2 regions of the Salinivibrio sp. AR647 genome follow, and region 1 is predicted to be linked to the other one. Evidence: riboswitches for the same ligand, from Rfam matches in the RefSeq annotation. Region 1 holds a riboswitch; the other holds the start of a gene.
The links. A riboswitch is a leader RNA that binds a small molecule or an ion and turns the genes downstream of it on or off. The one in region 1 is predicted to bind lysine.

Region 1 (4,215 bases):
ACAATGCAAAAGGATTTGGCTTTATTTGTCCAGGAGAAGGGGAAGGAGACGTATTCGCTCACTACTCTACGATTCAAATGGATGGATATAAGACATTAAAAGCGGGGCAAACCGTCAGCTACGAAGTCGAGGAAGGACCCAAAGGCTACCATGCCAGCCAAATTGTGCCAGTCGATCAAGAGGCAGTGAAATAGCACTGACCCCGATCGGCCAAATTGAAGAAAAGGCGAGCTGTTGCTCGCCTTTTTTGTCTTTTCAGTGTGTCACACAGGTTCCATTGCTCAGAGCAGTCCGAGCATCTGCTTGTAGTGGCGACGACAAACAGACACATAACGTTCATTGCCCCCAATCACAACCTGATCGCCATCTGCAATCGCGTTGCCTTCAGTGTCTTGCCGAATGACACGACTGGCTTTACGCCCACAATGACACACAGTTTTAAGCTCCACCAATTTGTCAGCCCACGCGAGTAAGTACTGTGACCCTTCAAACAATTCACCACGAAAATCGGTACGCAAACCATAACATAGGACAGGGATCCGCAATTTATCCACGACATCGGTCAGTTCCAGTACTTGCTGCTTGGTTAAAAACTGGCTCTCGTCAATTAACAAACAGTCGACTTTGTCCTGAGATAAAATGGCCGCCACATGCTCAAACAACGACGTTTGGTTGTCATACAGATGTGCATCCGCGTCCAGGCCTATACGTGAACTTATTTTACCTTGCCCGTAGCGATTATCGATCGCGGCGGTGAACAGTAAAGGCTGCATCCCACGCTCTTGATAATTGAACGCAGATTGCAACAAGGTGGTCGATTTACCGGCATTCATTGCCGAATAGTAAAAATATAACTGGGCCATAACTGTCTCTACACGTAACGCCCTACTTCAGGGCCAACATCATTCAATACACCGGCATGCTACCGAACCCGCAGAAAAAGAAAAGCCCCGTTTATGCGGGGCTTGAAGGACTATCCTTTCAATTGACAGGGCCGCTTTTTAAGCCAAAGTAACCCCGAGCACAAAAGAATGAACGCCAGCGTCGACGCGGCTAATGACCATAACAAAGAGGCGGTAAAGCCAAGCACTAAGAAGCCAAATGTCGCAACGACTGCGCCCCCGATTGCATAAGGTAGCTGCGTGGCGACGTGGTCAATATGCCCACAGCGCGCCCCTGTTGAGGATAAAATAGTGGTATCTGAGATAGGAGAACAATGATCGCCAAATACAGCACCGGCTAATACCGCAGACAGCATCGGCAACATCAGCGCAATATCCGTCGCTGCCGCAAGATCCCCCGCAATCGGGAGCATAATACCAAATGTGCCCCACGACGTGCCCGTGGCGAATGCCATCACTGCCGCCAATAAAAATAAAACCACAGGTAACAATTGAGCAGGTAGGTTACCTTGTACTAACGAGGATAAATATTTACCCGTTTGTAAATCACCAATGATATGGCCAATCGACCAAGCAAATAGCAATATAAGAATCGCACCAAACATTGATTTAGCGCCGACCCATAACGTCTTCGCAATATCGGGCTTAGCAATGCCTTGTTTAACCGTCATCACTAGCGCAACAAACAGGCCGGCCAGTCCGCCCCACAGTAATGACATGCCGACGTCGGTATTCTCAAACGCTCCCAGGATAGAGAATGCATGATGATCAGCGGCTAAAGATTGCGCACCGGTGTAAAGCATGGCGCTAATCGTGGCGATCACTAGCACGACTATCGGAGCCACCAGATCCGCTACACTGCCATTTTCACTTTCTTCGATGCCTAAATCATCGCAAATATCAGCACAATGTTCGCTTTCATCACCTAATCGGCTGCCTTTTTTTGCTTGGTATTCAAATTGGCGCATGGGGCCAATATCAAGCTGAAACCAGACCACGGCAAACACTAACAGCAGCGCAAAAATGGCATAAAAGTTCATCGGAATCATGATGACAAACGCACCCAGTGCGGTGTAATCGGTAACACCATGCGCAACCAAGATAGAGCCAATAACGGTAATGATATAGGCTCCCCAGCTGGAGGCCGGTGTAATCACACACATAGGCGCCGCTGTCGAGTCGAGAATATAGGCAAGTTTTGCCCGTGAAACATGAAAACGATCCGTGACTGGGCGAGAAACGGCCCCTACCGCTAAGCTATTAAAGTAATCATCAACAAAGATGAATACCCCAAGAAAAGCAGCCAGTAACTTCGCACCACGTTTACTCTTAATCCGGCTTTGTGCCCAATTCGCAAACGCGCGCGTCCCCCCCGATAAGGATAATAACGCGGTAATCATGCCCAATAATATTAAAAAGGCGAGGATACTCAAGTTCCAGCTGTTTAAACCGCCATCAGCGATAAATAAGCCAGTGATCACGTCCAGTAAATACTGACTAGCGGGCACAAGTGAAAAATCCGTCAGTAATACGGTGCCAAGGATTATCCCCATACCCAACGACAATAAGACACGTCGAGTTGCAATCGCAAGACCCAAGGCCAGCAACGGAGGAAGCAGTGATAAAGCGGATGAAGAAAAGTCTGTTAAGTTCATGATCTCAATATCAACCAGGTGGTTGGAGATCTACTGCAGAAACGAAGACGGTAAGGCGTGGTATTACACGGCAAACAACTTGCCTCCTACATACAGTAGCGCTCCATAGTGTGTTTCTAAGTACTATGGCAGTGCTGCTCCTATTCGGTAACAGCCCCAGCTCAATCGGTGTGATGATCTGATTGGCTTCGGCATTGTTTCCTTTTATGCGCCCTCATCGGTATCACCCTCTTGCGCATGACTCATAAACAACGCACCTCTACGTTAAGCGAAGTGCATTCTACACATCGTGCTCACTATCGCAACTGTTTATGTTTGAAAAATCATCGGCTCGTTGTCAGGCGTTCTATTCCTTTTCCATGCCAATGATAAACGACGCGCATTCTATTTTTTTAGACACAAGAATCAAAACGCCACTAAAACTATACGCTAGGATTGCGAATAACTTGCAAATAATGAACAATGTGGCGTATTAATATATGTAATATTGTATATTTCATTTATACTGCTATCATCCTTCTATTAACAAATAAATTAAACAGGAACCAATAATGTCTGATGCAATGAAAGCGTTACTCAACCTGCGTAGCTTACGCGCTCTTGCCAAAGAGATGTCAACCGAGCAACTAAACGAAGCGTTAGAGAAACTACATACTGTGGTTGAAGAGCGTAAAGAAATTGATCGCGAAGAAGAAGCAAAAGAACAAGAGCGTTTAGAAAAGCTAGAGAAATACCGCGAAATGTTAGTGGCCGATGGCATTGAGCCAGAAGAGCTCATGAAGCTATTAGGTGGCAGCACTAAAGCGAAAACACCAGGAAAGCGCGCAGCACGTCCAGCTAAATACCAATATACTGATAATGACGGTTCACATAAAACATGGACAGGTCAAGGCCGTATGCCTAAGGTTATTCGCGAAGCGACGGAAAGTGGTTCTGCAACACTCGACGATTTCCTCATCCCTGGTCAAGAAGCATAAACTTTTTACCAAGGAAAAAGAAAAAAGAGGCCAAGGCCTCTTTTTTTGTTATAGGGTATCAATCAAATTTAATTCTATCGGCTAAATGACTAACCGCCAGAGCAAAGTAATGCGAGCGGTTCCACTTCAATAAGCTTTGATAATTATTGTAGACCAAATACGCTCTCCCCTTTTCATCATCAGGCTGAATGAGCCATGCTTTGATGTCGACCTTGGGTAACGCTTGGCCGTTCATGCGTCTTACGCCTTTCGTCTGCCAGTCACTTAACAATAAGCCCTTGTCTGCTCCGGTACCGAGTAGAGACCGATCAAGCTGTTCTGGAACTTGAACTTGCCGACCCCATGTGTAGGTATCATCCCAACCAGCTTGTTTCAGATAATTCGCTGCCGATGCAAAAACATCGGCCTCCGTTTGCCAAATATCCTTTTTACCATCTTGGTTGCCATCCACAGCATAATTAATAAACGAACTGGGCATAAACTGAGATTGCCCCATTGCTCCCGCCCATGATCCTTTCATGTCTTCGGGGGCAATATGACCTTGCTGTAATATTGTCAGTGCTGCCATGGTTTCTTTACGGAAAAAAGCTTCTCGACGGCCATCAAATGCCAATGTCGACAATGCCTCAATCACATTATAACTGCCTTGGAGCTTACCAAAGTTACTTTCAACGCCCCACA
Region 2 (4,215 bases), on a different contig from region 1:
AAGTGTATTTAGCCCGCTTTGCCTCGCGACGCCAGCATCGTATGTGGATGATCGCTATCTCGGCAGGGGCATTTTTGGCGGTATTTGGTCTCAGTGGTCAAGACAACTGGCACTGGCTCACCGCCGACGATCAGCGCGCACTGATGCTGGCGTGGCAGCAATGGCAAATGACGCCATTTTTTGGAGTGGGCATGGGCAATGGTCAGTCAACGTTGCTATTACTGTCTGCCTCACAACCGAATCATTCCGGCCCGGTGACCTTACCCAGTGCTTTAATCCTGTGGCTCCTTGAAGGGGGGCTCGTTGTCGCCTGCGGCTATCTTGTGGTGTTAGCCGCGCTAACACTTCGTATTCTACGTGCACCGTCAGGAACACGTAGAATATTGATCGCCTTAGTATTGCCACCACTGACCGGCCTGATGATTTATCCAGCCAGTGGCACACAGTGGTTTAACGGGGTATTGTTATTGATTTGGTTGTATTGGTTAGACAACTTAACCAGTCGATATCGTCGTTATCCCGTGTTTTCACACCGTTATAGTCAGCGTGTCGCGAGCCGTAGTGTGATCATGGCGCTGGTGCTCGTCACCTTACTGAGCTTGTCATCCGTTTACCTCGCCAATCGCTATCTGCGTGATTCCTTATTAAGTTCGCAGCGTTTTACCTTGTATCAGCAACACCCATGGTGGCAGCAAAAACTGCACCGCGCGCAACAAGACCGTCACTTTCAAGCGAATTTGGCGCACTTATCTGACGTAGCACGCCACCAGCATTTGGATGATTTACTGCGTCAAGTCGCGCAACGCCCACGCTTTTCGGGCTATCAGCATGCGTATCAGGTTGCGTTACAAATTGGTGATCATCAACGCGCACGCGATATTCAACAAGAAGCGCGCTATTTATACCCGCAAGCAAGCAAAGTATGGACCACTCGCCATACCTTGCCCGATACCTTAACGCCTTAACGTAACGCGTTTTCTAACGCTTTCAGACACAGCGCCACATTCTCATGCCGTGCCCCGTAGCCCATTAAGCCAATGCGCCACGCTTTACCGGCGAGATCGCCTAAGCCGGCACCAATTTCGAGGTTATAGGTCGTGAGCAGGTGCTGACGTACTGCCGCATCGTCCACGCCATCCGGAATAGTGACCGCGTTAAGCTGCGGCAAACGGTAAGGCTGATCAACCACAAAAGTGATACCGAGCTCATCCAGCCCTGCTTTGAGGTGTTGATGCATGTCTTGATGACGTTGCCATGCATGCTCAAGCCCTTCTTGATAGAGCCGCAATAACGACTCATGCAAGGCATACAAACTATTGACCGGCGCGGTATGGTGATAGCTGCGTTTCCCTTCTCCGCTCCAATAACCAAGCACCAGGCTTTGATCGAGAAACCAACTTTGTACCTTGTGGGTTCGCGATTGCATTTTAGCCACAGCACGCGGTGAGAAGGTGACAGGCGATAAGCCAGGGACACATGACAAACATTTTTGGCTACCGGAATACACGGCATCGAGCTGCCACTCATCGACTTTCAATGGCACGCCACCGAGTGAAGTCACGGCGTCGACAATGGTTAAGCAACCGTGCTCCCGCGCCAATCTCGCCAGTGTTTGCGCATCCGAACAAGCGCCGGTTGAGGTTTCAGCATGGACAAACGCAAGCGTGCTGGCATCCGGATGGGCTTTCAACGCAGCCTCAACGTTTTCTGGACTAACAGGGGCACCCCAGGCATCGTCGACCATCACTGCTGTTGCGCCGCAACGCTCGACATTTTCCCGCATACGATCGCCAAACACACCATTGCGACAGACAATCACTTTTTCACCCGGTTCAACTAAGTTGACAAAGCAAGCTTCCATCCCGGCACTGCCTGGCGCCGAAATCGCCAGGGTAAAAGGGTTGTCGGTTTGAAACGCATATTGAAGCAGTTGTTTGACTTCATCCATCATCGCGATAAACAAAGGGTCAAGGTGTCCGACAGTCGGACGGCTGAGTGCCTGTAGCACTGCAGGATAAATATCAGAGGGGCCCGGGCCCATTAACGTGCGAGCCACGGGCTGAAAAGATTGAATCTCGGAAATTGAACGTGCCATAACCTTTCCTTGTTGTTGGTACACACAGATGACCGTTATAGCATATTTTTTCGCCATATCCCTATTGCCTGGCATGTGAACTGTGTGATCGCTGGACAATTTTGCCAAGGCACTGATCGTGACCAAAAGGCTGTTGACACCCTGTCATCTCGCCCGTAATGTAAATGCTGTTCACGGGATAACCAACCCGGGACTGAACATGCAGAAGAGGTGCATTTCTCAGGCAGTTATCATGCGGAGCCCCACTCCAAGGTATGATAATCAGGGGAGACAATGCCGAGGTGGCGTAAGCTTGGGGGCGAAACGCTGCCGGCCTAGGAGGCTGAATCCTTCAGGCTGTCACTTGTCATCCCTACAGGAAGACAGGTGGAGCGCTTCTGGCAGTCCATGCCTGCCGTTTGCTCTTCCTTCTTTTTTGCGGTCCCTACCGCGGTCACGATGTGACTTCTGATGTTCCCCATAATGAATTAGACCCATTTGTATGATGAGAGGGGAAAAGGACGTGAACCCATTACCACCGATTTCAGTCGCTAAGTTTGGCGGGACGAGCGTTGGCACTATCGATGCCATGCAACAAAGCGCTGATGTTATCGAGCAAAACCCACATACCCGCTTTGTGGTGATCAGTGCGTGCGCAGGCGTCACCAATCACTTGGTTGCACTGGCACAAGGGATCAACGACCCACAAGTCCGTCAAGACAAACTGGTTGCCATCACCGCTATCCACCAAGTGATATTAAACGCGCTTCCCGCTTGCCAGGACACGCAAACAGCAGTCGATGACTGGCACCAAACGATTGCCGACTATGCAAATACCGCAGCATCTGCTCCCAGTACAGCGTTAACGGATGCGTTGGTCGCTTGTGGTGAGCTCATCTCAACCTATATTTTTACTCACTTGCTCAATAGCCGAGGCATGGCCACGGTGAGGGCCGATGCGCGAGCGTTATTGCGCACCGATAGTCACTTCGGCTGTGCCCAACCGGATCGACAACAAACCAAGATTCAGTGCCAGAACCAATTACTCCCCCGCTTAGCGACGCACTTAGTGGTCACGCAAGGGTTTATCGGTGCTGATGCGAACGGGCATACCACCACCTTAGGCCGTGGCGGCAGTGACTACAGTGCCGCGCTATTCGCCGAGGCGATCGGAGCAGAAAGTTTGGCCATCTGGACCGATGTCCCCGGGATTTATACCACCGATCCACGAGTGACTGATCGTGCTCGTCCGATTAGTGAAATTAGCTTTAGCGAAGCCTCGGAAATGGCTACCTTTGGTGCCAAGATCCTCCATCCATCGACGTTAGTGCCCGCGGTACGCCAGCATATCCCGGTATTTGTCGGCGCGGCGAGAGCCCCCGAACAAGGCGGTACCTGGATCCGTGAGCAAGCGCACTCAGCGCCGCTCTTTCGTGCCGTGGCCCTCAGGCGCAACCAGACCATGGTGACACTGACCAGCTTAAACATGTTTCATGCTTGTGGTTTTTTGGCCAAGGTGTTTGAGATCTTGGCGCGCTTTGAAATCTCAGTTGATTTAATCACGACCTCGGAGGTCAGTGTCTCTCTGACGCTGGATCAAACCCATACCCAGGGTGACGCACCGCAGCTGCCGGAGGCTGCCATCGCCGAGCTCACGCAGTTATGTCAGGTAGAGATCTGTGCGAATCTAGCGGTTGTTGCGCTGATCGGTAACGAGATGAATCACACACCGGGCGCGACAGCGCCGGTATTTAGTGCGCTTGCTCAATATAAACTGCGCATGATTTGCTATGGTGCCAGCAATCACAATGTCTGTGTGGTGGTCGACGATCACGACGCGACCCATGTCGTACAGCGGTTACACGCTGACTTATTTGAGTAAAAAAAGGCCAGCACATGTGATGTGCTGGTCTTTTTTCATTAGGCGTTTAAGTTTGGCCCGAGCCATTTTTCCGCGTCTTTGCTGCTCCACTCTTTGCGCGCCGCATAACTGTCACGTTGATCATCTTGAATCTTAGCCACCGCAAAGTAGCGTGATTCAGGATGTGAGAAGTACCACCCCGACACAGATGCGCCTGGCCACATGGCATAGCTTTCGGTGAGTGTCATGCCCGTATGCGCTTCTACCGAGAGCAACTGCC

Region 2: another riboswitch for lysine. It lies ahead of lysC (lysine-sensitive aspartokinase 3); the one in region 1 lies ahead of BZG76_RS03580 (Na+/H+ antiporter NhaC family protein).

Annotation. Positions count from the first base shown of each region.
Region 1 is NZ_MUFE01000002.1:223,062-227,276, reverse strand. Features, by position in the region: gene cspD (cold shock domain-containing protein CspD) at 1-194, shown strand, start outside; gene BZG76_RS03585 (thymidine kinase) at 282-863, opposite strand; gene BZG76_RS03580 (Na+/H+ antiporter NhaC family protein) at 974-2,557, opposite strand; lysine riboswitch at 2,646-2,827, opposite strand; gene BZG76_RS03575 (H-NS family histone-like protein) at 3,109-3,534, shown strand; gene BZG76_RS03570 (lytic murein transglycosylase) at 3,593-4,215, opposite strand, start outside.
Region 2 is NZ_MUFE01000001.1:360,792-365,006, forward strand. Features, by position in the region: gene BZG76_RS01670 (Wzy polymerase domain-containing protein) at 1-965, shown strand, start outside; gene BZG76_RS01675 (pyridoxal-phosphate-dependent aminotransferase family protein) at 962-2,095, opposite strand; lysine riboswitch at 2,293-2,480, shown strand; gene lysC (lysine-sensitive aspartokinase 3) at 2,580-3,956, shown strand; gene metH (methionine synthase) at 3,995-4,215, opposite strand, start outside.